DNA from 4 places in the Oleiphilus sp. HI0079 genome. Region 2 is predicted to be linked to each of the others. Evidence: predicted binding sites of a transcription regulator. Region 2 holds the regulator's gene; each other region holds the start of a gene.
What was found. The regulator sigma-54, encoded in region 2, starts transcription at its own class of promoters, with help from an activator protein. The targets are predictions, from matches to a motif close to TGGCACNNNNNTTGCTNT.

Region 1: a site for sigma-54 is predicted at 2,911-2,928, ahead of A3750_RS11350 (PEP-CTERM sorting domain-containing protein). Genes of this name have one in related genera too.
Region 3: a site for sigma-54 is predicted at 4,914-4,931, ahead of A3750_RS22695 (amino acid ABC transporter substrate-binding protein). Genes of this name have one in related genera too.
Region 4: a site for sigma-54 is predicted at 1,213-1,230, ahead of flgB (flagellar basal body rod protein FlgB). Genes of this name have one in related genera too.

Annotation. Positions count from the first base shown of each region.
Region 1 covers NZ_LWFT01000627.1:3-4,884, forward strand. Annotated here, with positions in the region: partial or broken gene A3750_RS26090 (glyceraldehyde-3-phosphate dehydrogenase) at 1-236, shown strand, start outside; gene A3750_RS11340 (DUF1439 domain-containing protein) at 305-832, shown strand; gene A3750_RS26840 (PEP-CTERM sorting domain-containing protein) at 1,062-1,652, shown strand; gene A3750_RS11350 (PEP-CTERM sorting domain-containing protein) at 2,257-2,868, opposite strand; gene A3750_RS11355 (DUF3422 family protein) at 3,012-4,316, opposite strand; gene A3750_RS11360 (DUF3461 family protein) at 4,548-4,882, shown strand, end outside.
Region 2 covers NZ_LWFT01001228.1:412-7,194, reverse strand. Annotated here, with positions in the region: gene ptsN (PTS IIA-like nitrogen regulatory protein PtsN) at 1-222, opposite strand, end outside; gene hpf (ribosome hibernation-promoting factor, HPF/YfiA family) at 247-549, opposite strand; gene A3750_RS21740 (RNA polymerase factor sigma-54) at 626-2,140, opposite strand; gene lptB (LPS export ABC transporter ATP-binding protein) at 2,323-3,048, opposite strand; gene lptA (lipopolysaccharide transport periplasmic protein LptA) at 3,052-3,627, opposite strand; gene lptC (LPS export ABC transporter periplasmic protein LptC) at 3,614-4,186, opposite strand; gene A3750_RS21720 (HAD family hydrolase) at 4,195-4,737, opposite strand; gene A3750_RS21715 (KpsF/GutQ family sugar-phosphate isomerase) at 4,734-5,696, opposite strand; gene A3750_RS21710 (calcium/sodium antiporter) at 5,693-6,661, opposite strand.
Region 3 covers NZ_LWFT01001305.1:833-10,005, forward strand. Annotated here, with positions in the region: gene A3750_RS22675 (molybdenum cofactor guanylyltransferase) at 1-151, shown strand, start outside; gene A3750_RS25485 (hypothetical protein) at 264-425, shown strand; gene A3750_RS22680 (amino acid ABC transporter ATP-binding protein) at 499-1,281, opposite strand; gene A3750_RS22685 (amino acid ABC transporter permease) at 1,297-2,400, opposite strand; gene A3750_RS22690 (amino acid ABC transporter permease) at 2,411-3,604, opposite strand; gene A3750_RS22695 (amino acid ABC transporter substrate-binding protein) at 3,686-4,699, opposite strand; gene A3750_RS22700 (alpha/beta fold hydrolase) at 4,991-5,782, opposite strand; gene A3750_RS22705 (cupin domain-containing protein) at 5,801-6,349, opposite strand; gene A3750_RS22710 (FAD-binding oxidoreductase) at 6,447-7,742, shown strand; gene A3750_RS22715 (PEP-CTERM sorting domain-containing protein) at 7,879-8,607, opposite strand; gene A3750_RS22720 (aldehyde dehydrogenase) at 9,031-9,173, opposite strand, start outside.
Region 4 covers NZ_LWFT01000828.1:656-9,828, forward strand. Annotated here, with positions in the region: partial or broken gene A3750_RS15400 (adenylate/guanylate cyclase domain-containing protein) at 1-340, opposite strand, end outside; gene A3750_RS15405 (nitroreductase) at 544-1,119, shown strand; gene flgB (flagellar basal body rod protein FlgB) at 1,261-1,662, shown strand; gene flgC (flagellar basal body rod protein FlgC) at 1,665-2,099, shown strand; gene A3750_RS15420 (flagellar hook assembly protein FlgD) at 2,113-2,793, shown strand; gene A3750_RS15425 (flagellar hook protein FlgE) at 2,814-4,781, shown strand; gene flgF (flagellar basal-body rod protein FlgF) at 4,807-5,547, shown strand; gene flgG (flagellar basal-body rod protein FlgG) at 5,650-6,435, shown strand; gene flgH (flagellar basal body L-ring protein FlgH) at 6,459-7,181, shown strand; gene A3750_RS15445 (flagellar basal body P-ring protein FlgI) at 7,195-8,307, shown strand; gene flgJ (flagellar assembly peptidoglycan hydrolase FlgJ) at 8,308-9,173, shown strand, end outside.

The DNA of each region.
Region 1 (4,882 bases), on a different contig from region 2:
AAAGCGAAGTCGAGATGCAGTACGAAATGGGGTTTCGTTGGGAATTATTGGCCTTCTTAGGCGCGGGGCGTATTGCAAATGATCTCGATGATATCGGATCTTCAAATAGTTTGATTAACAAAGGTGCGGGTTTTCGATATCACGTCGCGCGTCGATATGGTTTTTTCATGGGGCTGGATTTAGCGCGAGGGCCAGAGGATACGGTGTGGTACATTCAAGCAGGATCTGCTTGGTAATGATTTATTGGATGGCTGGTTGGCTAATGGTTGGCTAATTGTTGGCTAAGTCAGGATAGGGATAAAAAATGAAACGAGTTTTGGGCGTGGCGTTGCTGCTGTTTTCGACCTCCATTTGTGCCTTTACTTTCGTGAAGGAAGTCACTGAACGAGAGCTGCAAAATCGGGTTGAGGAGATGATGCCGTTTCAGCGAAAGACCTTGTTCGGGATTATTTCCATTGCGCACCCGAATGTTCGACTTTATGAAGACGAGAATAAAGTAGGAGTCAGTGCGCAAATCGAGACCTTGGCGCCGAACGGTTTGAGAAGTAGCGGTACGATTGGTGTCAGCGGTACGGTCGTGTATGAAAAAACGGAAGGCGCATTTTATATTCGCGATGCAATCATCAACACTTTGGTTATTGATGGTTTAACAGAGCAAGGCACGGCGTTGATAAAGCCCTATGCGCAGGGGTTAATCTCTGGCGCTTTGCGAGCTAGTCCTGTGTTTGTTCTGAATGATGAGAATGCGCAACAGAGGCTTGCCAAGTCGAGCTTGCAGTCTGTTGAAGTAAGAGACGGAACGTTGAGAATAAAGATCAAGGCATTCCAATAAGTGCAGTCATGTTTACTGCTCGGCTTTCGCGAAATGTCTTGGTATTATCGATGGATTTTTGAGTGTCAGATATATTTACACTTTGGAGATATCTACCGCTCGCGCCTTTCTATAAGTTAATGAGTTAAAAGGTTTTTTTATTGATGGTTTGCTTCTTGCTGATACCTCGGTACTCGTTTGGTCAGGATGATCAAGTATTCTTGTAGTTAAGTAGTAGGAATCGTAAAAAATGAAAAAGATATTAGCGATGATCGCACTGGTTTCTTTGGCAGCAGGCGCGCAGGCGGGTCTGATTGAGGTGCAAGGCGGTGAGATTTATACGGCGCCAACGAATAATAATTTTGTCTCAGGTGATGATTACAACATTGGCGGAAACGTCTTCGCGACGACTGCGGTTGATCTGACCTTTACGTATCTGGGGCATGAAGCGGGCTACAACAACGATTTCTTTTTTCAAAACGATAGCTATAACTTGAACAACAAGTCCAACGCAGTTGGTAACAGCTTGAGTGTTTCGAATGTTTCGGCTGGCTTGTTGGATTTTCGTTTCTATGCGAATAACATTTCGGCGGGTTTAGCGAATGGTGAGAACAAGGATTTCGGTTCTGCTCAGTCTTTTGCGGTAATGCTTGATTACACGTTTGGTGGCGTTTTCTACGATGCCGTCCTTTATTGGGACGATTCTGGTGCTGGTCCCGATGACAATCATGATGACCATATTATCGGTTTAAATGCAGTTGCTGTTCCTGAGCCGGCAACACTTGCGTTGTTCGGGCTAGGCCTTGTCGGTCTTGTTCTGGCGCGTCGTCGACAACAGTAACACATACTGCTTGATTTGTTTTTTAGCGTCGCACCCAGATGGTTGCGGCGTTAGATAACGCCAGGCTCAGATCTGAGATAAAAAGCCCGCTTGATAGCGGGCTTTTTTGTGCCTAAGACGTTCTGGGTGCATTTTGTTCTGAATGCGCAGCGTCGCCACGTTCCGGGTGTTATCCCTGCACCCCGACGTGCGTTTCTGTAAGCGTAAGGGGAAGGCGAGTATTGCGTTTGTTAGAACGTTGGGGTCGCTCTTATGTTGTGAAGGTTGGCGGATACGCGCTCAATGGCGCGGAATCTTGGGTTGTATTGCACGCAGTGCGCTCGTTTGAGTGGAGGTGATTGATCGCGTTAAATGGTCTAGCTTGTCAGATGAAGCTGCACGAATGTTCGGAGTCTGATCTTCAAAGTATGTTTTGAAAGAGTTGCGTTTGAGAGATGACTTTCAAGGTTCAAAGTTCAAGCTTTAAGGTTCGAGGTTCGAGGTTCGAGGTTCGAGGTTTAAGGTTCAGTGCTCACTATTTGAAGTGCTGGTATGCGGTATTTCAGGCAAAGAAAAAGGCGCTAGAGAATGCTCTCTGCGCCTTTTAAAGCTGTTCGGTTTGGCGTTACTTAGATCGACGGCGTGCGCCAGCTAAACCTGCAAGGCCAAGACCCATGAGTGCTAGTGTTGCAGGCTCTGGGACTTCTGAAACACTAACGGCATCGATAAAGTTGCCGACGGTGCCAGCGCTTGGAACGATCGACGTGAGCATCAGATACGTTTCGCTACCTGTGCCAACAAAATCGTTGAGGTAGGTGTTCCAAACATTGAGGCGGCTGTCGAGCACTACGTCGAGAAGATGTGTGCGGCTCGTTAGGTCACCGGTAAACAATTCTAATCGGAATGATTCGCTGTTACTTGAGCGAGCACGGTATGCTAGTGATACGTCGTATGCTGCACCTGTACTCGTTGCAAAGCTTTGGTAAATCGAGAAGGCAGTTCCATCGTAAGGGTGCGCGTTCAATTCTCCATGCTTTGAGCCTTCATAAGAGGTTACGCCATTGAAGCCTGAAGCCCATACTTCAATGTTGTCGCCTTCCCAGCCACCAATATCTGAGTAGTAGGTCCAACCATTCGTGATTGTTGAATCTTCAAAGCCGCCATTGGTGATCAAGGTTGCATTGGCGATTGAACTGACCGTTAAGGCTGCTGCCGCCACTAAACTTGCTAATTTCATTTTCATATCCCTATTAATACTACGTTTACAACAGAGCTTAGATAAGCAATTAGTGTACCTAGTTAGTTAAGCTACTGATCTATAAGTAAAGTGTTGCTCATTTGTTTGTTTGAATGGTTGGATGTGTAAACTTTTTCGACAGTCTAGGTTTTGCTTTCTCTGAGTATGCTTTTTTTGATTCGTCGTAAGCCCAGAACCGCCGTTGCAATGCAAATTGGCACGGCGAATCCCACGATTAAATAACTTGAATCTATTACGCCTACTGCCTTAGCGGATTCAGCTGCGTACTTCACAAGGCCAACCAGATAGTAGGAAATGGCTGCGACGGATAAACCTTCAACGGCTTGCTGCATTCGAAGTTGCAGTTTTCCGCGATGGTTCATGGATTGCAGTAGACGCTGGTTTTGAGATTCAATCGTCAAGTTCATGCGCGTGCGAAGAAGTTCGCTTGCGCGATCAATCCTGCTTGATAGTTCATCTAAGTCTTTGCTGACGGTATCGCACGTAAAATAGGCTGGTTTGAGCCGCCGAGTTAGAAATTCATCAAGCGTCTGCAGCCCGCATACTTCTGTTTCCTCTAGCTCTGCAATGCGGCTCTTCGCTATGCGGTAGTATGCCTCTGTTGCGGAAAACCGGTAGTGCGTGTCGGAAATCACTTTTTCTATGTTTGCGGAAAGTTCGGTGAGTAGACTCATCATCCGCCGCTCATCTTCTAGGTCTTCAATGGCATCAATCTGTGTGATGATCCCTGCAAGTTCAAGGTTCATTCCACGAATTTTGGGTGCAATTTCTTTCGCAATCGGAAAGGCCAGCAAGGCCATCATGCGATAAGTTTCTAACTCAAGAATCCGTCGAACCAGGCGGCCTGTTTGGCATGGGTTTAGATCATGATTAAAAATCAGAAAGCGGCCCATGTTGTCGCTGTGAATACGATAAGAAGTCCAGATTTGCGCTCGCTTTTCATGCACGAAACTGCTGATTAATCGATGGCCCTCAAAATGCCCTCTTAATGACTCGATATCGATTTTTTCCGGAGGTGCTTCGATGTCGATGTGCAAGCCACTGATGACTTTCCCGGGTAGTCCAGCCAACCACTCCTCTGGTAATGGAGAGATGCCTGTCCTCTCAAATGGGGCGCTTTCAACATGATGAATGAAGGTGTAGGTAGAAAACTCGGTATGGCTTTCCCAGCGAAACTCAAAGCTTCCAAAATCTTGGTAGTAGCATGTCGCATCCGAATTGGGCTGAGGAGCGCTAAAGCGCGCGCACAAGTCACGGATATGTTCATACTCCTGAGCACGGGTTAGCTGGCTCTCGCTATCGTCCTTTGCGTGAAGAACCGTCAATGATGAGACGTGGGCGGGACTCGCTATGACTGGAAATGGGCGAGTGTGTAACTCGTTAAACAGGCCTCCTCGATGAGGATGAAATTGTAGAGATAATGTCATGAAGGTTCTTCTAAGCGTATTTTTTGGCAGTATTTAGCGTTTGTTTTGTGCAAAAGGCAATATTGCTTCATCATTTCTGCTTTGGCGGGTAGCTTAGTAGAGCTGGATTGAGCATCGATCACAAATGTGGCATAAAGGTACCTGAATGCACCAAGCGTTAGTAAGTGACAAAGACCTTTGTCGCTAGGTTGTCTGGGCGAATAGCAAACCTTTTATCAAAGGAGTAAGACTTTGAGCGCTTTGCAATCTCTCGGTGTTAAGAGCCTGGGCAACATTGACCACTACACTGTTCGTTCTGAACGCGATTTCGATGTTTTGAAGATTTATCACCGGCGGGAGAAAGGTGATCTCTTCCAAAAAAGTGAAAAATTCAAATTTCACCGTTCCATCAAGCCCCAAAAAGACTTCTCTAGTGATGATTACAGGCAAGTCAGCGAAGTATCGCCTATGCTTGTCAAGGTGATGGACGAGCTAGATACCATCACTCAGAAAGATTTTGTCGAACGTAATGCGAAAGAAACAATTCTGTCGGATTTGCGTCATCTTGAAAAAGTGGTCGCAAACAA
Region 2 (6,783 bases):
ACGGCTGTGAGGTATTGCGATACCTTGGCCTATTCCCGTGCTGCCAAGACGCTCTCGTGCGACGAGATTCTCAAACAGGCTGTGTTCGGGTAGGTCGGGTATCTTCGTCGCGATTGTCTCTGCTACATGCTCAAGCACTTTTTTCTTGCTTGAGCCAGGGAAGCCCGTTTGGGTCAGCCCTGGCAGCAGGATAGAGTCAATCGTTATCGAACTCTCGTTCATACTTTATCCAATATTTCTGGGTTTCTAGGCTGCACCGTGAGAGCGCGACACCTGTTTCTCTTTGAGTTTGAGTATTTGTCTATCGAGTTTATCAATAAGCTTGTCGATAGAGGCGTACATGTCTTCGTCCTCAGCTGTTGCGTGAACATCTGTTCCATAAACATGTAAGGTGGCTTCGGCGATCTGTCTCAGCTTTTCTACAGATAGGGTGACTTGCACATTCGTGATACCGTCCACGTGACGCTCGAGTTTCTCTAGCTTTTCGGTTACGTAGTTCTTCATTGACTCAGTGAGTTCAACGTGGTGACCGGCGATATTTACTTGCATAGTTATCTCCTCGTAGATTTTGTTAGCGTAGACGCTAACGGTCTGCTTCTAAATCACAAAACGCTTAATTCGCTTTTTACATCAAGCGTTTCCTTTCATTAGAAGGTGGAATAGACATCGCTTCTCGATATTTCGCTATCGTACGTCTAGCAACGTTAATTCCTTGATCTTTCAGTACTTCTGCAATCTTACTGTCGCTTAGCGGCTTCTTTGGATTTTCAGCGGCAATCAGCTTTTTAATGATGGCTCGGATGGCAGTCGAAGAACACTCGCCGCCAGAGGCAGTGCCAACATGGCTTGAGAAAAAGTACTTTAACTCAAAAATGCCGCGTGGCGTATGCATGTACTTCTGTGTTGTTACGCGCGAAATCGTAGATTCGTGCATGTCGACCGCTTGCGCAATATCGTGAAGAATTAATGGTTTCATTGCTTCTTCACCATAGTCTAGAAAACCCTGTTGGTGCGCAACAATCTTGCTTGCGACTTTGAGTAAGGTTTCATTCCGGCTTTGCAGGCTTTTGATGAACCACTTTGCTTCCTGCAATTGGTCTTTCATGAAGTTGTTGTCGGCGCTGTTGTCTGCACGTTTGATGAAGCCAGCATAGCCGCTATTCACTCGAATTTTAGGAGCGATCTCCGGGTTGAGCTCTACTTTCCAGCGGCCCTTTTCTTTTTTAACAATGACGTCTGGAACGACGTATTCTGGTTCGTTCTGGATAATCGCTTCACCGGGACGCGGGTTGAGAGATTGAATGAGCTTTAATACGTCGATCAGGTCGTCTTCTTTCAGGCGACTGCGTCGAATCAGTTGTGCGTAGTCGCGACTACCAAGTAAATTTATATAGTGACTAACGACTAGCTTTGCCTGGGGAAGCCACTTTGTTTCTGGATCTAGTTGGCGCAGCTGAAGTAGCAAGCATTCTTGGAGATCTTTCGCAGCCACGCCGGCTGGATCGAAGTGTTGCACCCGCTTTAATACTGCAGCAACTTCATCGAGTTCAACGGGATCTTCGTCTTCTTCGTTGAAGAGGCCTTGATGTATATCTTCAATATCGCTTCTTAGGTAGCCATCAACATCGATCGAGTCAATGATGCTTTCTGCTATAAAGCGGTCTCTATCTGAGAAAGGTGTTAAGTTGAGCTGCCAAAGGAGGTGATCGTTGAGTGTTTCGGTTGGCGAATTACGACTCTCAAAGTCGCTTTCCATCTCATCTGAACCAGAGCCAGATCCTGAGCTTGCTGGCCCCGAAGACTGATAAACATCTTCCCAGGCAGTATCAACAGGTAAGTCATTTGGAATCGAGTCACTAAATTCTTCACGCTCGCTGTCGTGTAGCTCTTTCGCTTCGACTTGTTGATTGCCCTCGGGTTCGCTTGACTGTTGATTGACGTTGCTCGACTGTTCATCGCTTGATGAATTGCTAGAGTCACCGCCATCTTCCATCAGTTCGAGCATTGGATTGGATTCAAGCGCTTCTTGTATTTCAGCTTGAAGATCCAATGTCGATAATTGCAGCAGTTTTATGGCTTGCTGCAATTGTGGGGTCATCGTGAGATGTTGCCCCATTTTGAGTTGTAGGGATGCCTTCATTACCATTTGTCGGTCATCCTAGCTTCTTGTAATGCTGGTCATTGTGGACTGTCGTCTCTTTATGCTGCCCAAAGGAGCTAGCTCGTTTTTCTATTTTAAGAACTTCCGAGGAGAAATTGAACGAGTTTTTCACTCTCATATATAAACCTTTTTTCACTGGAAATTGCACAATGAATTTGGTTCTAAATTGTAAACTCGTCGCCGAGGTAAACTTCTCGGACTTTTTCGTTTTTGAGAACGTCCTCGGGAGAGCCTGATGCGATAATGTGTCCATTCCCTACAATATAGGCTTGCTCGCAGATGTCTAGCGTCTCGCGCACATTGTGGTCAGTAATCAATACGCCAATATTTCGATCTCTCACCTGGCGAACAATATGTTTGATGTCGCTGACTGAAATCGGATCAACGCCTGCGAATGGTTCATCCAATAAAATAAAGTCTGGTTCCATTGCAAGGGCTCTGGCTATCTCAACTCGTCGGCGCTCGCCGCCTGATAAAGCCATGCCGTGGCTTTCTCGAATATGTTGAATGTGGAATTCTTCGAGTAGTTGATTGGCTTTGTCTTCACGCTGTTTGTTGTTTAAATCTTTTCGCGTTTGCAGAATTCCTAGGATGTTTTCATACACAGTCAGTTTGCGAAAAATTGAGGCCTCTTGGGGGAGGTAGCCAATGCCCGCTTTTGCGCGGCCATGCATAGGAAGGCTGCTTATGTCTTTATCGTCAATTAATATGTTGCCCTTGTCTTGAGGGACTAAGCCGACAATCATATAGAAACAGGTTGTTTTGCCTGCGCCATTCGGACCGAGAAGACCAACAATTTGCCCAGATTGAATCTCAAGTGAAACATCGATAACTACTTGGCGTTTTTTGTAGCTTTTGGCGAGGTTCTTTGCCTGAAGGGTTTTCATGCGCTAGAGCTTGTCCTCATTTGTACTTGTTTCCGCTTCGTTTGAAGGGTTCTGTATGTCTTCCGTTGGCGTAGTCGGTTGGTTAGGGAAGTACTGAATTTTAACGCGTGTTCCCGTGCTTTCGTCGCCTTTGGCTCTAATTGCTTTTCGCATAATGTCATATTCAATTCGATCACCCGAAAACGAGTTCGTCGTTTGTGCAAGCTTCGCATCGCCACTAAATATAAGAACGGCTTCTTCGGCTTTGTAAGTGATTTGCTCAGCCTGCCCGGTGGTTGCGTCGTCACTGCCCGGGTCTTGTTGGTTGAATGTCGCAGGAGAGCCGATGGCGACTATTTGCGTGACGCTGCGGTCTTTTGCGAAGACAGTAATGTTGTCAGCGGTAAGCTTTGTACTGCCTTGTTTTATAAGTACGTTGCCGCGGTATGTTGAAAGACCTTGCGAATCGTCAATTGTTGCGCTGTCGGATTCGATCTCAATGGGTTGGTTTCTATCAACGTCTATGGCATGACTCTGCGCGGGAAAAAGGGCAAGGCATGCTAGAAAACCGATCAGCGCATTCAAGCTATTTCTGGGCATTGTAAGTGCCTCGAACGCGCTGCGGTAGCTCAATTTTTCTATCATTTAGTGATGCCTTAAGGCCTGACGAGGTCAGCGTATTATGATTTTGGGTTATCTTAACCTTGCCGGGAGTCGATATAAAGTCATTCACCGTGTCGATGCGAAGATCCTCTGTTTCGAATGTAATGAGATCGTTAGTTTCTCCAACGCGAGACATCAGTACCTCGTTTTGCAAGGTTAGCATTCCGGTGTCTGTTCGATATTGTCCATCTTTTGCGTCTAAGCGAAATTGTTCGCCTGTTTCATTAACATAGTCGATCAGTGGGCGTTCAGTTTCAATAAGGTTTTCGCTTTCGTAATAGTATGATCGCTGCGTTTTGATGAGCAGTTGCAGCTCGCCTTCCTCATTAAACTCTTTTAGTTCGGTGCCTTCGGCAAAGGCGCTTGGTTTTCGTGTAGTGTCTTCCTGAATCAATGACGTCTTTTGTTCCAGTTGATTCGCGTAGTAGATGCTGACCCCAAAGACGGCCACTATGAGAGGTATAACAAAACGAGATCTGGGCTTAAGCCGTGCCATGACAGTGCCTACTTCTCTAAGAAGTGTTGATGGATGCCATCTAGCAGATCTTTGGCGTCGAGAATTAAATCGCAAACTTCCCGAACTGCGCCTTCACCACCTTTTGTATTCGTGCAGTAGTCGGCGTGCTGGCGAACGAATGGGTGGCCGTTTGGTACGGAAAAACCTAGCCCGCTAGCTTGCATTGCAGATAGATCTGGCAGGTCATCGCCCATATAGGCGCATTGCTCCCACTCTAATGAAAGTGCTTGGCGAACGCTATCAAGAGCGACGCGCTTGTCTTCTCTGCCTTGGATCAAGTGTTCGACGCCTAGGTCTCGGGCGCGACGCGCAACCAGGGGTGAGTTGCGGCCTGTGATTATGGCGACATTGATACCATTCTGTTGCAGGAGTTTTATGCCGTGCCCATCTAGAGTGCAAAAAGCTTTCAGCTCATCTCCCTGTGCTGAAAAGATGATGCGACCATCGCTGAGCACTCCGTCTACATCTAGTCCAAGAAGTGCTATGTTTTTTGCCTTTGAACGCGTTTGTTCATCGAGCTGCTTGCTCATACAACACCTGCTTTTAGTAAATCATGCATATGAATTACACCGACTAGGGTTCTGTCAGGCTCGGTAACCAGCAGACCTGTGATTTTATATTCTTCCATTACATGCAGGGCTTCGGCTGCCAGCGCATCTTTGTTAATGGTTTTGCAATTTTTGGTCATAATGCTGCCGATGTCGGTTTGATGTAGGTCTACCTGTTCGTCAAAGGCGCGGCGTAAGTCTCCATCAGTGAACAAACCTTCTACTTTGTTGTCGTTATCGACAATGGCAGTCAGCCCAAACCCCTTACGTGAAATCTCAAATAAGCCTTCTGATAAGGAGGATGAGGGCGGTACGCTTGGCACTCTATCGCCGATATGCATGATTTGCTCGACGGTTAGGAGGAGCTTTCTTCCTAGGCTCCCACCAGGGTGCGAAAAGGCAAAGTCTTCTTCAGAAAATCCGCGTGCTTCAAGTAGTGCAACTGCAAGCGCATCGCCTAATGCTAAAGTCACTGTTGTGCTTGAGGTTGGGGCGAGACCAAGAGGGCAGGCTTCGGTTTCAATGCTGATGTCTAATGATACATCGCTTGCCTTGGCGAGTGTGGAGCTCTGCTTGCCGGTCATGCTAATTAGGGGGGCGCCCATGCGTTTGATCAAAGGCAAGATCGTTACAACTTCTTCAGTTTGGCCGGAGTTCGATATAGCGAGAACGACATCTTGCTGAGTAATCATTCCTAGGTCGCCATGACTTGCTTCGCCAGGATGGACAAAGAACGCTGGGGTGCCAGTACTGGCGAGTGTGGCGGCAATTTTATTAGCGATGTGACCAGACTTTCCCATGCCAGTCACGACAACGCGTCCCTTGCAGGAGAGCATGATTTCGCAAGCTTTCTCAAAATTGCTGTCTATTCGATCGAGCAGGGCATTTACTGCATTTCGCTCAATCTCAATGGTGCGCTTGCCTGATTCAATGTAATTCATGCTAGTGCTGTAACCGAGTCCTTGTAAAGAATAACTAGATAGACAATATAGCTGCATAAAAGCGTGATGCCGGCTATTTTACCAATTTGGTCGCGCTTACTCACATGATTTACTAGGCAAAGAATCGCAAGCCCAAATGTGAGTACAAGCATAAAGCCGTAATCCCGGAATAACGAGACCTGGTCAATGATTGGCGGCGATATAAAGGCGGGTATAGCCATGACGGCAAGTAGATTGAATAAGTTTGACCCTATTATATTTCCTAGCGCCAGATCATGGTGGCCTTTTAGTGCGCTTGCAATCGAGGCTGCCAGCTCTGGGAGGCTTGTGCCAATTGCGACAATTGTTAGCCCGATGATGAGATCGCTAACGCCGAGCTCGGTGGCGATGCCGCTCGCGCCCCAGACAAGCATTCTTGAGCTCAAGACCAAAGCAACAATGCTTCCAATAAGGTAAAGGTAAGCTTTTGCTTGAGGGATGTCGCTGGCTTCATCTATCTCTTCTGGAAGCTCTTCGGAAGATGAAGAAAGCTTGGCGAGCGCGATCAGGGATATGATGAGTAAGCCGGACAAAATCAAGCCGTCGTAAAAAACGATCGTGCCGTCGATTATAACGAGCGTCGCAAGGCTGGTAGCAATTAATAGAATAGGCAGTTCGACTCGAAGTATGCCAAGCTTAATCGGAATCGCTGAAACGAGCGTAGTTAGTCCAAGAACTAATGCAATGTTCGCAATGTTGGAGCCAATGGCGTTGCCGACTGCCAAGTTGCTTGAGTCTTGTAGCGCAGCCATCGCAGAAACAATCAGTTCGGGAGCGGATGTCCCGAAGGCAACGACGGTCAAGCCGACGAGCATGGGGGTCATTCCGAGATGCAATGCAGTAGATACCGCACCTTCAACAAAACGGTCGGCACTCCAGATTAGAATAACCAGTCCTACAATAAGGGCTACACTGAACACTAACACTTGATTTGCTCACAAAATTCGATGGGGGAAGGAGAGCGCATTTTGCTGAACTTACCTTGTCAAAGCAAGCTTAATGCGGTTCGTGAAATCTTGTTTAGTTTTAACTTGTAAATGACGAACTA
Region 3 (9,173 bases), on a different contig from region 2:
ACATCACATTGAGCACGGGAAGCACAAGCTCATTCGTTGGTTTGAAAAAAACGAAGCGGATTGGATCTCGGTGCCTGATACGAGCACGCTAGTAAACGTCAATACGCCTGAAGAGCTGCAGAGGGCCAAGCTTAAGTTATCAAATAGTTAAAAATACCGCCTGACCAAACGGTTAAATATTGACCAGATTATGTTCCCGCTGTAAGATACGCTCAAATTCAAACGATCGTTTTAAAAGACTGTTTAATATCAAGGTGGTATACATGATTATTGAAGTACATGTAGCGTTTCTACTAGCTGCTCTCTCTGTTCTATTCGGCATCACATACACCTTGAGTATGTTTCTTGATAAAGAAACAAAACGCATTATCGCGCAGCGTAAATTCGATACTAACGCATCAGAAATTGCAGCAATAAAAGCCTAGCGTTCGCAAGGCATACAAAAAAGGCGGTGTTGCTTATGCAACACCGCCTTTTTTCATTCCAACTATCTACTGATTAATGCGCCAATATTTGGCTGAGGAATAGCTGAAGCCGATCTGTCTCTGGATGATCGAAGAACACATCTGGGGTGTTCTGTTCAACAATCTCTCCTCCGTCCATAAAGATCACTCTATCAGCCACTTTCTTGGCAAATCCCATCTCATGCGTCACACAGAGCATGGTCATTCCCTCTTCAGCAAGCTCAACCATAACATCAAGTACTTCCTTAATCATCTCAGGATCAAGAGCTGAAGTAGGCTCGTCAAACAGCATGATTTGGGGGTTCATACACAATGAGCGTGCGATCGCTACACGCTGCTGCTGACCACCAGAAAGTTGACCGGGGAATTTATTTGCTTGGTCAGGAATCTTCACCCGATGAAGATACTTCATTGCGGTCTCTTCTGCTTCTTCTTTCGGTTTCTTTTGCACCCAGATTGGACCAAGGGTAAGATTCTCTAAAATCGTCAAGTGTGGAAACAGATTAAAGTGCTGGAATACCATCCCAACTTCTCGACGTATATTCTCAATGTTCTTAACGTCTTCAATCATTTCGATGCCGTTAACAACAAGAGAACCTTTTTGAAACTCCTCTAGCCTGTTGATACAACGAATCATCGTTGACTTACCAGAGCCAGAAGGTCCACAAATAACAATACGCTCGCCTTTCTTCACATCAAGATTAATGTTCTTGAGTACATGGAAGTTGCCGTACCATTTGTTGAGATCCTTAATTTCTATAACCGATTCGCCGGAAGAAGCGGTCTCAACTTTATGCTGTGTATTTTCAGTCGTCATGAATAACTCCGTTGCTTAGTTCCGGTGACTTGTATCTAGTTTTTTCTCAATATTGGCACTGATCATCGACATGCCAAAGCAGCAACACCAAAAAACAAGCGCTACAAATATATAACCTTCCGGTGCATGACCACCCAACCAATTTGAATTGGTCAAGGCCGTTTGAGTTGTGCTCAAAATCTCAAAGATACCGATGATCAACAAGAATGTTGTGTTCTTGAAGAGCATGATAAAGGTCGCAAGGATGTTGGGCATGGACACTTTGATCACTTGAGGAAAAATAATGAGTAATGTCTTTTGCCAATAACTCAAGCCAAGAGAATCTGCGGCTTCGTATTGCCCTTCAGGAATCGCCTGAAACCCGCCTCGGAATACTTCTGCCATATATCCTGACATAAACAGAATAAGTACGATCCAAACTCGCAACAATTTGTCGACATTCGTGCCCTCTGGGAAAAAAAGCGGCAACATAACCGAGCCCATAAAGAAGAGCGCCAGCACAGGAACACCCCGAAAAAACTCGATCAAAATAACGCATACGCTGCGAATAAAAGGCATATCGGAGCGACGACCCAACGCCCATAAAAAGCTTAAAGGGAATGCAATAATGATACTCGCCGCCGCAAGAAATATGTTCAGCGAGAAACCACCCCAATAATCGGTACTTACGAACTCAAGCCCAAACAACCGCCCATCCAAAAATGCGGCTCCAATAAAAGGGAATACGAGAAACAATGGCACCCCTACCGTATTACGCAAACGCGTTGGCAGTAGGTAAGGCGCGGCAATGACCAAACCCAATGCAATTATGCCCATGTTGATTCGCCAAAGCTCCTCAGTTGGGTATGAGCCATACATAAATTGTTGCATCCAAGCCGAAACAAAGACCCAACACGCCCCTTGGTCATTCGTACAATCTGCTTGCGTGGTACCAACCCAGTTAGCCTCAATAAATAACCAGCTAATCATGCCAGGAATAACCGAAGCCAATAAACCAATGATGACCAATGTTGCGATCGAATTATGAATATCCGGGAAAAGATTCTCTCTAATCCAACCGATGACACCTCGTGCAGCGACCGGTGCGGGTTGGGCGGGTTGTGGTTTAAACTCTCTCATCACTCGCTCCTTATTTCCGTTCTACCAGTGCAACACTTTCGTTGAATCGGTTCATTATGAAAGAAATCGTCATGTTAATAACGAAGTACACTGCCATGGTCATGAAGACAATTTCGATTGCCTGGCCTGTCTGGTTTAACGAGGTACCAACAAATACGGTGAATAAATCTGGGTAGCCAATTGCCGTTGCCAAGGTCGAGTTTTTAACCAAGCTTTGATATTCGGAATTGAGCAAAGGAACAATGACGCGCATCGCCTGCGGTACGATGATCAAAGACATGATTCTGCTCTCTCGCAACCCAAGACTCCGAGCGGCCTCTGTTTGGCCATGAGGTACCGATTGCACACCGGCCCGAACGGCCTCAGCAATAAATGCACCGGTATAAACAGCTAATGCAATAACAAGCGCCATCAACTCAGGAATAACAGTGATACCACCGCGAAAGTTAAAACCTTTGAGCTCGGGAAACTCCCAAGTAAAAGGGACGCCCATAATAAATAAGGTGACAAGTGGCAGTCCGAACAATATGCCCAAACTGGTTAAAAAGACCGGGAACTGCTCTCCCGTCTCGTCTTGACGTTTTTTCGCCCACTTTTTGAGGACAATGATTGCAGCAATGGCGACCGCGATCGATCCATAAACGACAGAACTGCCAGGCCCACCTATCAAGTCAGGCAAGTACAGACCGCGAACGTTAAGGAAAATCATCTCACCCAAGCTCATACTCTCACGCGCGCTTGGTAAAGAGGCGAGGACGGCGAAATACCAAAAGAAAACTTGCAACAAAAGAGGAATATTACGGAAAGTTTCTACGTAAATTACTGACAGACGTTTAATCAACCAGTTTTGAGAAAAATACGCGACGCCGACAACAAAACCGATCATAGTGGCAAGGAATATACCTATGATTGAGACTAAGATCGTATTGAGCAAACCAACCACGAACGTCATGGCATAGCTTGAGGTTGCCGAATACGGCACTAGGGTCATTAAGATATCAAAACCCGCAGCGGTCGTTAGGAAGTCAAAACCGCTTTTGATACCTCGCGCTTCCATATTTGTAAGCGCATTCGAGACAATCGAGTAGAAGAAGTAGCCGAGACCTAAAAGCAAAAGCGCCTGATAGATAACGGATCTAACCTGAGGGTTATTGAGCATTGAGCCTGAGGAAGAGCTCGCTCTAGCTATTTGTTCTTCGGACATGTTTCTACCCTAAATCATTGTTGAAGAATTTTTGAAACGGCAAAAGGGGCTACAAAAGCCCCTTATGCTAAGCAATTCGAATTAACGAATTGGTGGAGAGTATAGGAAACCGCCCTTGTTCCACTGCTCGTTGATACCACGAGCAATCTTCAATGGAGAACCCATACCAACATTACGCTCGAAAGATTCGCCGTAGTTGCCAACTTGAGAAACAATGTTGTATGCCCAGTCAGCGCTTAGGCCAAGCTTTTCACCCGCATCACCTTCTGTACCCAGAAGACGCTTTTGTGAAGGCTTACCGTTCTCTTTTAAGTCAGCAGCGTTGGATGAATCTACACCCAAAAACTCTGCTTCAATCATTGCCACCAAAGACCATTTAGCAATGTTGAACCACTCGTCGTCACCTTGACGAACAACTGGGCCTAATGGCTCTTTTGAAATTACTTCAGGAAGTACCATTGCAGAATCCGGATCTTTCAAACCAATACGAATTGCATAAAGTTGAGATTGGTCAGAAGTTAGAACGTCACAACGGCCGCTTTCGAAACCTGCACGAGTTTGATCAGATGTATCAAAGGTAACCGCGGTATATTTCATACCGTTCGCACGGAAGTAGTCAGCAAGGTTCAACTCTGTCGTTGTACCAGCTTGAATACATGCTGCAGCGCCATCAAGCTCTAAAGCACTTTTAACACCCAGCTTTTTGGAAACCATGAAGCCTTGGCCATCATAGTAGTTAACACCCGCGAAGTTTAAACCAAGCGAAGTATCACGAGTATGTGTCCAAGTTGTGTTACGAGAAAGGAGATCAATTTCACCAGACTGAAGCGCAGTGAAACGTTCTTTTGCAGTCAAAGGCTTATATTGAACTTTGCTTGCATCGCCTAGGACAGCTGCAGCAACGGCCTTACATACGTCTACATCAAGACCGCTCCACTCACCTTTCTCATCTTTTTGAGAAAAGCCTGCAAGGCCGGTACTCACGCCACAAGACAACGTACCGCGCTTTTTAACGTCTTCCAATGTACCTGCTGTAGCACCGAAAGATAACCCCACTGCTAAACCAGCAGCCATTATTGAAGAGAATTTCAACATTCGTGTTCTCCTAAGTTTTTGTTGTGTATCCGTAAAAGGATGTCGCAGCGCACCTAAAAGCAACAACGAAAAGCTGACGCATGCACTGATGCTTGCTCTTCATACAAATTTGATGCCACCACGTCTCGCTTTTTTTTTATCATTCCAAACGAATCTGGACTTCGCGTTATCATTAGCGACACAAGCAGTTTGTGCTATTTCACATTGTTTTACAACTGCATGCAGTGCGTCAGAATATCGCATAATTTCAGCCTAGCGCATTATTAACGTGCAGCAGAAATTTAGTGGGAACTATTGTGAAATAAATGACTGCTGGAGAAAGCGAACACACATTGCGTTAAAGACTTCAGGTTTTTCAGCGTGCAACCAATGGGAGGTTTCGGGGATGATTTTCAGTTGTGCTTTTGGAAAGAGCTTTTGAGTTTTCGCTTTATGCTCTGGAAGGATGTAATCAGAGCGAGCGCCAGAAATGAACAACACATTTTTTTCATAACGACCACCATGCGGTGCCGCTAGAATATTCGTATAATTGGCTTTGATGGCTTCAAAGTTAAATCGCCATACCAATCCTGAGTCTCCATCATCAGCTCGACGTAAACTCTTAATAAGAAACTGCCTAACACCCCAGTCCTCGATCCATTTTGACAACGCTTCATCTGCAGCCTGCCTTGAACCAACCGGACTCTCGGCTAGCTCCGCCAAGCCCCTGAGTATCTGTTCGTGGCCTGGTGAATACTGCACGGGCGCAATATCGGCAACAATTAGCGCCTCGACTCGCTCTGGATACATCAATGCAACCTGCATCGCCGTTTTACCGCCCATAGAATGGCCAATCAACGCAGCCTGTTTGATGTTTTGGTCGTCCAAATAATCAATAACATCTTTAGCCATGACGTCGTAGTCAAGCAGAGACGAGTGAGGAGATTGCCCGTGATTGCGCAAATCCAAAAGGTGAACCCGGAACTGCTCGGACAGTCCTTTCCCAAGCGTCAGAAGATTGTCCGATGCAGCAAACAAACCATGGAGTATCACCACATGGTTTAGTGATTCTTCTGGGCCAAGTTTCCTGCTAAACAGTTTCATTCAAGACGGACAGAAAAATTAGAAATCTGCCGGCGTCGTGCAGGAAACAATGCGGCAGTCTTCGTCGAAGGGGTTGCGAAAACGATGCTCCCTTCTCGAGTCAAAATAATACCCCTCACCCGGCCCAATGATAAAAACCTCTCCGTCGACGGTCAGCTCAAACTGACCCTCCAGAACATAACCGGCTTCTTCGCCTTCGTGTACATACATATCACCACCAGTATCCGAGCCCGGAGGGAGACGCTCAACCAGGAAAGACATCTGTCTGTTCGGAAAAGATTTACCCACTAATTTCCATTCGATCTCATTCACTGATGAGTCCAATAATTCGCCTGCAGGATAAACAACAGGCGTCTCTACTTTTGCAGAATCTTCCGAGTCGAAAAACTCCATCAGAGACATAGGGAGGCCAGACAGCACTTTTTTAAGTGAACTTACACTTGGGCTAACACTGTTCTTTTCAATCATGGAAATGGTGGAGTTTGTAACCCCGGCTCTTTTCGCAAGCTCTCTTTGAGATATGCCTGTTTTTTTGCGCACTTCGCGCAATCTCTGACCTACATCCATAGCTACTTCCGTGCTTAATTATGGTTTATGGTCGTGCATTATCCCACACGCTCGCTTAATATATCAAACAGTTGATTCTGTATTTAAGGTATTAGTCATGCTCAACCCTTCCACACACTCCCGTACCTATCCACCCTCTTATTATGAAGCAAGTCTGACTGACAAAGAGGGCTTCCCACAAGCAAAGGGGGCGCTTTCTACTCAGGTTTGTATTATCGGGGGCGGTTTCAGTGGCGCAAGCACTGCTTTGGAATTGAGAGAGCGCGGTATCAATGTCATTTTGGTCGAAGCGTATCGCATTGGATGGGGCGCCTCAGGACGCAATGGCGGGCAGTTAATCCGCGGCATTGGTCACGGCCTAGATCAATTCAAGAATCAAATCGGCACCGAGGGCATCAAAGCGATTGATGACATGGGCTTTGAAGCAGTCGATATTGTGAAGCAGCGAGTTGAGAAATACGCAATCGATTGCGATCTTAAATGGGGCTATTGCGACCTTGCCACTAAACCTCGACACCTCAAAGATTTTATTGAAGACAAAGAGTGGCTCGACTCGATTAACTACCCGCACAAAACTCGTCTCATTAGCAAAGACGAAATGCATCAGGTCGTCGGCTCAGACCAGTACATTGGTGGCCTTATTGATATGGGTAGCGGCCACCTTCATCCACTTAAACTCAATGTTGCCGAAGCTCGGATTGCAGAAAATCTAGGTGCAAAAATCTTTGAGAACTCTCGCGTTATAGATATCCAGAAAGGCACGCAATGCATTGTCAAAACAGAGAAAGCAGAGATCCGTTGCGACCAACTAGTCATCTGCGGAAATGCCTATGTCGGAGACTTGGATAAAACACTGAGTGCGAAAGTGCTACCGGCTGGCAGCTATGTCATCGCAACCGAACCGCTCACAGAAGATGAAGCACAACGGGCGCTACCGCAAGACATGGCCGTATGCGACCAAAGAGTGGATCTTGACTATTACCGTTTGTCTGCAGATAACCGGCTTTTATTTGGCGGTTTGTGCACGTACTCAGGTAGAGATCCTAAATCAATCATAGACGCGCTGAAGCCTAACCTGGATAAAGTGTTTCCATACCTTGCGCATAAAAAAATCGACTTTCAATGGGGTGGAATGATTGGAATTGGCGCCAATCGTTTACCTCAAGTAGGTCGGCTTCAAGACAACATATATTATGCGCAGGCCTATTCAGGACATGGCGTAAATGCAACACATATGTCAGGTCGATTAATTGCCGAAACGATCAATAACGAAAGCAATCGAATTGAAGTTTTTGAAAAGGTAAGTCACATGCGCTTTCCCGGAGGCCCAAGGTTCCGCTCACCAATGCTTGCAGCGGGAATGCTGTATCACCGATTCAAAGACCTGTTCTAGCCAACAGACTTTTTCTACTAACGAAATGAGGCTTTTGCTGAGGGATCAGAAATCACTGACTTCTGAAGAAGCGAAAAATGGGCAAGTGCAATCACACTCGCCCATTTGCGAACTAAATAGGAAGGCTCAGCTCTGACTATGCTTTGATAGAGCGGCGACGTGCTGCACCCAATCCAAATAATCCCCCCGCTAACAACGCGAGAGTGCCTGGCTCTGGAACCGATTGAAACTCAATGTTGTCGAGACCAAAACCAATGTTGCGTGTTCCACCAATCGTGGTACCAAGCACTTCAATACGATCAACGCCAGCAAACATAAAGTTTGTTACAAGCGCATCACCAGCGATACCGTCAGTTAGGCCGCTATTACCTATAATGTTACCCAGCCCATCAACACTCACCATGTCCGTGCCGCCACCAGACAAATATGCAGTCAGCTGGAAAAGTTCTGTGTTATTAATGCCGCTGCCGTCGATATCCGCAATGTCGAAAGAGACGTTAGAGCTGCTATTGAACGACAATGAAAAGTGAATATTGTCGTTAAACTCCGTCGTCATAAAGAAGTCGCCAAAAGCACCCGCTGGAATTGGTGCGTCATTTGGGACAAACGCGTCGGTCGGGGAACCAACACGAACAATCTTGATCGCATTATCATGCACAGGAGCGACATCATCAAAGCTCAACGTGATGCCATCACCAACAAATTCGTTGCCCACAATTGTACATTCGTTGTTACCCTGGCCAGCACAAACACCTGAGCCACCGCCCGTCATGTATGTTGTACCAAAATCTTCGAAATCGATTGTGCCAGCTTGTGTAGCACCAGCAAGTGAAATCAGACCCGCCGTTAAAAGCGCCTTTTTCATTTTACAATCGTCTTAAACTTCGCGCTCTAGCCCATTTGACCGGAGGAGTTGCCAGAAGGCTTGCTCTCGATCCTTACTATTTCAACGAGAGACAAACCACGTTCCGCTGGCTTGGGCCATCCTAGTTTCACTGAGGGAGCGCCAGCTCTTGTTGAGAAGCATAAAATAGGCCGAGGACGTGTAAGCTATATAAAACAAACACCTAAGTAGACTGTATGCTGAGATAGATTAGCAAAGTCGTAAAAATTTCAGACACCTAAGCGTACCTATCCCTTCCGAGACTTAAACACTTAGAAGTAAGCCCAGGTGATATCGCAGTAAGAAGGAACGAAAAGAAAAACAATAGCAAAGCGCTACTAAGCAAGCCTGGCATTGCCAGGCTTTGAACTCATCAACTTTTGCTCATCAAGCAACTAAAAACAATTAAAGCTTAATCCAAGTTGCTTTGAGCTCACTGTACTTGTCGAGCGCATGAAGAGATTTGTCTCGGCCATTACCACTCTGTTTGAATCCGCCAAATGGTGCAGTCATATCACCACCATCATACTGATTGACCCATACAGAAC
Region 4 (9,173 bases), on a different contig from region 2:
TAAAGCTGAAACAGAGCATGATGACAGAGAACAGAGTGGCACTGAGGCTAAATTTAATCAGTAGTAGCGTCACGCCCGTGATTGCGCCGTCCAATAGCAGTGTTACTTCACGAGCACGTGCGCTTTCTACGAGCTTAAAATGTCGAATGACAAAGTAGAGTAAGTGAGGCCAAAGCATGGCGAATGGCACAAACCAGATGAGTGCCTTATCGAAATGTCCGATTAAAATGCCAGTGATAAAGGTAATGGTCGACAATAAATACGCAAGTACTCGGCCATTATAGGCGGGCATTACTGATGGCGGAGCATCGTCTCTTGCGGTATTGGGAGTGTTGGGCATATTTTTGTTTACCGGTAGCGCGAGGTGTTTGCGCTGAAAATTCTTTGGTATCTCATGTGTTATCGGTTCAGACTGCGATATTTATTTTGTACTATAAGGTCTAGTCGCACCTTATGGTTCACGTTAAGGCACGTCCGATTTTTCGAGAGCTAGAGTAGCACCTCCATTTTTTATACACAATTTTTCTGAGGAACCCGAGCGCTATGAGCGAAATGTCATTATCTAGCGATGTTCTTGAGCTTTTGCATACGCGAGTCTCGTATCCGAGGCTTGAGTCTCCAGCGCCGGAGGGTGCGCTTTTAAAGCGGATTCTCATGACGGCGATGCGCGCTCCTGATCATAAGGTTCTTAGGCCAGCTCGTTATCTTTTAGTTGAAGGAGAACGTCGAGAGGAGCTTGGAGAGATTTTTGCCCACGCTGCTCAGCGAAGCGATCCGTCGGCTTCAGATGCGAAGTTAGAAAAATGTCGAGCAATGCCGTTGCGCGCGCCATTGGTTCTTGTAGCAATATCAAAAAACATTGAGCATCCAAAAGTGCCTGTTTTTGAGCAAGAGCAATCCGTCGCATCGGGATTAGCACACATATTGATTGCGCTTCAGGCCTGTGGTTTTGGTGGTATTTGGCGAACAGGTGATATGGCGGTTAATCCTCATGTTAAGCAGGCCTTGCGCATTGAGGAGCATGAGAGTCTGGTAGGGTTTCTCTACATAGGTACCCCTGTTGGTGATGCGAAGCGCATCCCGACACTTCAATTCGACGATCATTTTTATTACTGGTAGGCGTTCAGAGCGGCCGATTTTGATAGGTCATTCTTTGCCGTTCGCATCCCTCAGGTAAAATCCTAAGTCTCTGAATTTTATAATAAAAATAGTTGGCACTTCTCTTGCTTTTACTCTTCTATGTGAAACAGGAAGGGCTCAATGGCAATTTCATTCGATAATGCATTAGGTATACATCCGCAAGCGCTAGAGCTTCGGGTTCAGCGTGCTGAGTTGATGGCGAATAACCTCGCGAATGCTGATACACCTGGGTTTAAAGCACGAGACATCGATTTCAAAGCGGCTTTAGCGGAACAAAATGCGCAGCTTGGTGATCAGCTCAACATGGCGGCCACCAGCTCGGGACACATTTCGAATCATTCGGAAATGGGAAAAGCGGAAGTCCTTTACCGCACGCCTCTGCAACCTTCACTCGATGGGAATACGGTCGACACTCAGCAAGAGCTTGCCGAGTTCACTAAGAATGTTCTCGACTATCAAACAAGTTTCCAGTTTTTAAATGGAAAGTTTAAGTCACTTAGTAAAGCGATAAAGGGTGAGTAAGCATGTCTCTAAACTCTATTTTTGATATTGCCGGATCGGGCATGTCAGCCCAATCGGTCAGACTCAATACAACAGCAAGTAATATCGCGAATGCTGATAGTGCTGCAAGCAGTACCGGTGAGGTTTATCGCGCCAGAAAGCCCGTTTTTTCTGCCATCCAGCAAAATGCGATGGACGTGTTTATGCCCTCCATGCAAGACCAAGCAAGCCGTGGCGTGCAAGTGAAGGGGATTGTTGAAACGGATGCAGCTTTAGATATGCGCTATCAGCCTGATCACCCGCTGGCAGATGAAGAAGGTTTTGTGATGTATCCAAATGTGAATGTGGTTGAGGAAATGGCAGATATGCTTTCTGCTTCGCGAAGCTTTCAAACCAATGTCGATGTCATGGAAGCCGCAAAAACTATGATGCAACGAATTCTCACTCTGGGTCAGTAGGTAGGGCCAGATTATGACTGATATCAATACCAATAATGCAGTTGATCCGCTTTCGGGTTATCGACTGGAGGGCAGCCAGGAAGCCGCCAAAAAAGGCGATCTTGGTAAGAACGAGTTTCTTGAGTTAATGATTGCACAGCTTGAGAACCAGAACCCACTTGAACCGCAGGACAATGGCGCGTTTATCTCGCAGTTGGCCGAGTTTAGTGCGCTTGAAGAGATGCAGCAGATTAGCAGTACTGTGGATAGTTTCAGTGAGCAGTTTCAATCGTCTCAGGCCTTACAGGCTTCTGCCATGGTTGGGCGCAATGTTCTGGTGCCAGGCGCTGATTCACCGTTGCTGTCAGATGGAACCATCTCGGGGATGATTGATTTGCCTTCGGGTACGAGCAACTTGAGTGTTTCCATCCTCAACGGGTCTGGTGAATTGGTAAGACGAATAGATATGGGGCAGCAATTTGCCGGTTCCGTCCCGTTTAGTTGGGATGGCAAGAATGAGCAAGGCGATGTGATGCCCAATGACAGATACACAATAAAAGCAGAAAGCAAAACAAGTACTGGTTCTGAGCAGCTCGACACCTTATTTGCCTCACAGGTAATCAGTGTTTCGATCGCTCAAGGCGGTGGTGCGGTGACGCTTAATCTGGCTGGCCTAGGGAGCGTTCCGATAGAGAGCGTTCGAGAAATCAATTAGTTAATCAGTAGAGGTTCAACATGGCATTTAACGTAGCATTGAGCGGATTAAAAGTATCCGCAACTGATCTCGAGGTCACCGGCAACAATATTGCAAACGCAAGCACAGTTGGCTTTAAGCGATCGCGCGCAGAATTTGGTGATGCCTATTCAAACAGTTTTTTTGGCGGTGGCATTGCTGATGTCGGTGACGGCGTTCAGGTGCAGGCGATTCGTCAGATCCACAGTCAGGGTAATGTAGAGTTTACGGATAACGGCCTAGATATGGCGATTACCGGTAACGGCTATTTTATTCTGAGTGACAATGGTGAAGCGAAATATTCGCGCGCTGGGCAGTTTGGGGTGAACCGTGAGGGTTACCTTGTTAACAATACCGGCATGCGCGTGCAAGGTTTCCAGGCGGATGATGAAGGTAACGTTTCTGGCGTGCTTGGCGATCTAACCGTTGAGACGAATGATTTGGCTCCTCGACAAACAACCGACGTCGCTGCTTTGTTGAACTTAAGCTCCTCGGAGAGTGTGTTGGCCGATTCCGGAAGCACTTTAGAGTCCGATGGTACCGATGTCGGCGTTGCGCAAGCTGGGCCAACCAATGGTTACTCTGCGCAAAGCGTAACGGTGACCTACGATGATGGTAATCCTGCGACACCGACGACTACAGAGTCCGTGACAACGCAAGTGGATGAAAGTGCGCGCGCAATAGCGGACAGATTTAGTGCTCTGTCAGGGGTCAACGCGTCGGCGCGAACCTCGGTAAATATTACAGAGGCAAGTTGGAACAACGCGTCGCAAACCATGACTATTTCTGTCAATGGAGTGGTATTCCAGCCGACAGATCCAACCTTAACCGCGGGCGAGCAGTTAGCCGATATCGGCCAGCAAATTAACTCTTCGGCCTTGGTGGGCACGACCGCCGTATTGAATGGCAATGATCTAGAAATTATTCAAGACCAAGGTGAAGATTTGCGGTTTGCAATTGCTGGCACCGCGCCTGATGCCTTCGATGTACAGGGGAGTGCGGGTGCTGCGCAATCTTTAGCCGTTGGTGGTGGCACGACGGCAACTGTTGGTGGTGTGGTTGAGTTTATTCTTGATGATAACTACGCATTTAGCTCGGGTACGGGTGAAATTGTCGGCTCGACCGTTGGTCAGCCTTTTGTGAACAACGCCTTTGATCCAGTAGATGCCGGTACGTATAACCACGCGACCTCGACCAAGATTTACGACAGCCTTGGTAACTCACATGTGCTCGAGCTTTACTTTGTGAAGCAGCCTCAGCCATCGAATGTGGCTCAAGAGCAGAGCACATGGCAAATGCATGTATTGATTGATGACACAGATGTCGGCGATCCGTTGATTGGTACCGACCCATCGCGAGCAACATTCAATGTTGTCTTCAATGGCGACGGTACGCTCAATGAAACGCTTACAGACGACGTATTGATTTCTAACTGGATTCCTCTTGATGAAGAGGGAAATCCAAATGGTGCAACCTTGCCACTTAACGTTGTTGATGGTGGTGTGTTACCGATCGATTTTCCTCCTACTAGCTCTAACTTCGAGATTGATATTTCAGAGTTAACTCAGTTCGGTAGCCCTTTTGCAGTCAATGATTTATCGCAAAATGGCTACACGACGGGTCGGTTGGTTGGTCTGGATGTTGAGGGTGATGGTGTCATTCTTTCGCGTTTCTCCAATGGCGAGGCGCAAGTGCTTGGTCAGGTGGCTTTGGCGAATTTCCGAGATAAAGAAGGTTTGGCCCCTATCGGGGAGAGTGTTTGGATTGAAACATTTACCTCTGGTGATGCTGTTGTTGGTGCTCCGGGAACCGCTTCTCTGGGTGTGCTTACCGCGTCGGCCACAGAGTCATCGAACGTCGATTTGTCTCAAGAGTTGGTGGCATTGATTGTTGCTCAACGTAACTATCAGGCTAATTCAAAGACCATTGAAACATCCGACACAATTCAGCAGACCATTCTGAATATTTAATAGCGAATCCGGCAGGAGAAGGTAAGTGGATAAAGCGCTTTACATTGCAATGAGTGGTGCCAAACAGAATATGTATGCTCAGCGTGCGCACTCGAATAACTTGGCGAATTTAAATACGACCGGGTTTAAAGAGGATTTTGCGCAAGCGAGAGCAATGCCTGTTTATGGTGAGCATCACCCAACGAGAGCGTATGCCCTTACCGAGCGACCCGCGACACGTTTTGAGCAAGGCCCAATGCGTGAAACGGGTAATCCTTTAGATATTGCGCTCAGTGGCGAAGGGTGGATTGCAGTGCAATCTCCGGATGGTGAAGAGGCGTTCACGCGTGCAGGCGACTTGCAGATTGATGTAAATGGTCAGCTTCGAACTGGCGCAGGCTTACAGGTCTTGGGTGAAGGCGGCCCGATCGCTATTCCTCCCTCGGTCAGTGTAGAGGTTGGCGCTGATGGCGTTATATCTGTGTTGCCGTTAGGTGGAGATGGTGTGATTGCTCAGGTTGATCGTGTGCGATTGGTCAACCCGGACCCAGCGACGCTCGAGAAGCGGGGCGATGGTCTACTTTATGTCAAAGATGGCAATCCGTTGCCAGAGCTCGACGAAAATGTGCGTGTTGAATCCGGTTTTTTGGAAGGTTCAAATGTCAACGCCGTTTCTGCATTAACGGAAATTCTTTCCCTGTCTCGCCAGTACGAGCTTCAGGTCAAATTAATGGGTCAGGCTGATCAAAATAGCGAAGCCTCGGCACGGTTGTTGCAATTCTCCTAGTAAGGTCAATTAAGCGTCGTAGAGCGGCATAAAGTTGCAGCTCTCGAAGCATCAAATTGGACCGGTTATCGGTTCCCAATTTGAACTTTACAGGAGAGAAGTATGCATCCAGCTCTATATGTCAGTCAGACAGGCTTAAGTGCACAAGACACCAAGCTATCTACCATTTCCAACAATCTGGCAAATGTCGGCACCGTAGGTTTTAAGCGAGACGATGCGGTATTTCAGGATCTCCTCTATCAAATTAAGCGCGACCCAGGCGGGTTGACTTCGCAAGACTCGCAGTTGCCTTCAGGGCTTCAGCTGGGCACAGGTGTTCGTGTTGTTGGCACGGTGAAGGAATTCAGCCAAGGTTCGATGCAAGTCACCGAGCGTCCTCTCGATATGGCTATTTCAGGTCGAGGGATGTTTCAGATTGCGTTGCCAGATGGCACCACCGGATATACGCGAGATGGTCGTTTTCAAATCAATTCGGACGGTGAAGTTGTTACCGCAAATGGTCACCTTCTCGAACCTGCTATTACCATTCCAGAGGGAATCAATGAGCTGACGATCGGTGAGGACGGTGTTGTGACCGGAACCATTGTTGGCGATACAGCACTTCAAAACCTTGGGCAGATTGATCTCGTAGACTTCATTAATCCTCAGGGCCTTAAGGCGATTGGTAATAACTTGTTCCGCGAAACCGAGGCAAGTGGTGACCCAATCGCAGGAACGCCCGGCCTAGACGGCATTGGCTCGATTAGTCAGGGCATGCTTGAAACATCCAATGTCGATGTTGTGACCGAGTTGGTCAACATGATTACAACGCAGCGAGCCTACGAGATGAACTCAAAGGTGGTTTCGACTGCGGATCAAATGCTGCAATTTATTTCGCAGAACGTTTAACAGGTTTGGGTGAGCGTAGAACGATGCGTCGTATTTATCTTGAGCTTACATCGCGCTATTTTCATATAGCTTCGCGGCTCGTTATTGCCTCTTTGCTTGTTGCTATGAGCGGTTGCGCAGCGCTCACGCGTGAACAACCCGTGCCCGATGATCCGCGTTATGCCCCGATTCCAGCACAAAGCCTGATGATGGGTGAGCCAATCACAGGCAGTATCTATCAGTCTAATCGTCAGTTCAGTGTGTATGGTGATCAGGTTGCCATTAACGTCGGCGACATCCTTACGGTGAATCTTCAAGAGTCGACGCGCGCCACCAAACAAGCGGAAACGACGTACGACAAGGATGATGAGGTGGATTTCAATGAGGCCAATATTCTGGGTAATACCATCAACTATAAAGGCATGAGCTTGCTCACGGATCCCTCTTTTGAACGATCTTTCGAGGGCACTGCGGAGTCTGGGCAAAGCAATAGCCTCGCGGGCAGTATCTCCGTGACGGTTGCTGAAGTTTATCCCAACGGCTTGCTTCGCGTGCAGGGCGAGAAGTGGTTGAGCCTGAATCAAGGGGATGAGTTTATTCGTCTTACAGGCTTGATTCGTCCTGAGGACATCGGGGTCGACAACACGATTTCATCTTCCAAGATCGCGAACGCGCGGATCGCTTATGGCGGAACGGGTGAGTTTGATCAGGTGAATCGTCAAGGTTGGTTGACGCGCTTCTTCAACAGCGAGTGGTGGCCTTTGTAGCCGGGAGTACCTTATGTTGAGACGATTTTCTTTCTTAATCAGTGCCATTGCACTCGTGGTGTTAAGTGTTTGGTTGATCTCTCCAGCGCATGCAGATCGTTTAAAAGATATTGCTGGCATTGAAGGGGTTCGAAGTAACCAGCTCATCGGATATGGCTTGGTCGTTGGTTTGGATGGGACCGGTGATAAAACGCCCTTTACGAGCCAGACCTTTCGGAATCTGATGAATCAGTTCGGCATCACGATCCCTCCAGGCGTCGACCCGAAATCTAAGAACATTGCCGCTGTCGCTGTGCATGCGGATTTGCCTGCCTTCGCGAAACCTGGCCAAAAAATTGATATCACCGTTTCAAGTCTTGGTGATTCTAAAAGTCTGCGCGGTGGCTCCCTATTGATGACGCCTCTTAAGGGTGCGGATGGACGAATCTATGCGATCTCACAGGGTAGCCTTGTTGTTGGCGGCTTTGGTGCAGAAGGCAGTGACGGATCATCGATTACCGTCAATGTGCCGAGTGTTGGCCGTATTCCGAACGGCGCCACCGTAGAGCGTTCAATTCCAAGTCCTTTTAGTCAGGGCGACAGCATTACTTTTAATTTGCATAATCCTGATTTCACAACAGCGATGAATGTCTCTCAGCAAATCAACGACATGCTTGGTCCTGGTACGGCTTACGCTCAGGATGGTGCTTCTATAATTGTGCGTGCTCCTCGCGACTCTGCGCAACGCGTCTCTTACTTATCGATGCTTGAGAATTTGAATGTCCAACCGGGCGAGGCGCCTGCACGCGTCATCATTAATTCCCGAACGGGTACGATCGTTGTTGGTCAGAATGTTCGTGTTCTGCCTGCGGCAGTTACGCATGGTAGTTTGACCGTGACCATAAACGAAGAGCCAGAGGTTAGTCAGCCAAACGCCTTTGCTGACGGTGAAACGGTTGTCGTGCCTCGCTCTGAAGTGAGTATTGAGCAAGAGAATGGGCGCATGTTTGAGTTTGGCCCAGCGACAACGCTGAGTGAGATCGTGCAGGCAGTGAATCGGGTTGGTGCTGCTCCGGGCGATATTATGGCCGTGCTAGAGGCTCTTAAGCAGGCTGGAGCATTGAAAGCGGATCTAGTGGTGATCTAAATGATTCAGACACCAGATGTTTCAAACTATAACGACCTGAACGCTCTGCAGAATTTAAAATCTGCAAGGCACAAGGACAGTCGTGAAGGCATCAAGGCCGTCGCCGAACAGTTTGAGTCGATGTTTATATCCATGATGCTGAAATCGATGCGAGACGCGAACAAGACGTTCTCCGAGGGGAATATCCTCTCAAGTAACGACACCGAGTTTTATCAGGAAATGTTTGATTCGCAGATCTCTGTTTCTTTGGCTGGTGCTGGCGATGGAGGCATCGGACTTGCGAAGGTGATTGAACGTCAGTTGTTGGAAAATAAAGGTTTGAAGCAGGAGTCAGGTCTAGAACAAGCACTCAGCATGGCAGACATGTCTACTTATGAACGAAAGGACTTCCCGCGCTTGAACGTCGCTAGATTGGGTGATGCGATGGATGAGGTAGATCAAGTGCTAGATATTGAAGATTCAATAGCGCGGATTCCTGAAGAGCAACACGTCGCAGCGACACCGATCACAGCGTTTTCTTCACCAGAACAATTTGTTGAGGCGCTAGCGCCTATTGCCTCTAAAGTCGAAGCACAAACTGGCATATCCGCGCGCCTCATGCTTGCGCAATCGGCCCTAGAAACAGGTTGGGGCCAGAAGCCTATTTTGAAGGGCGATGGTTCGCCGAGCTTTAATTTGTTTGGCATTAAGGCGAGTGGGAATTGGCAGGGAGAGCAGGCAGACATTGTGACCACAGAATTCCATCAAGGGGTTGCGGTGAAACAACGTGATGCGTTTCGTGCTTATGGCTCGTTTGAAGAAAGTTTCCAAGACTATGCGCAGTTTTTGCAGGGCAACCCTCGTTATGAAGAGGCTTTGACAGTGCG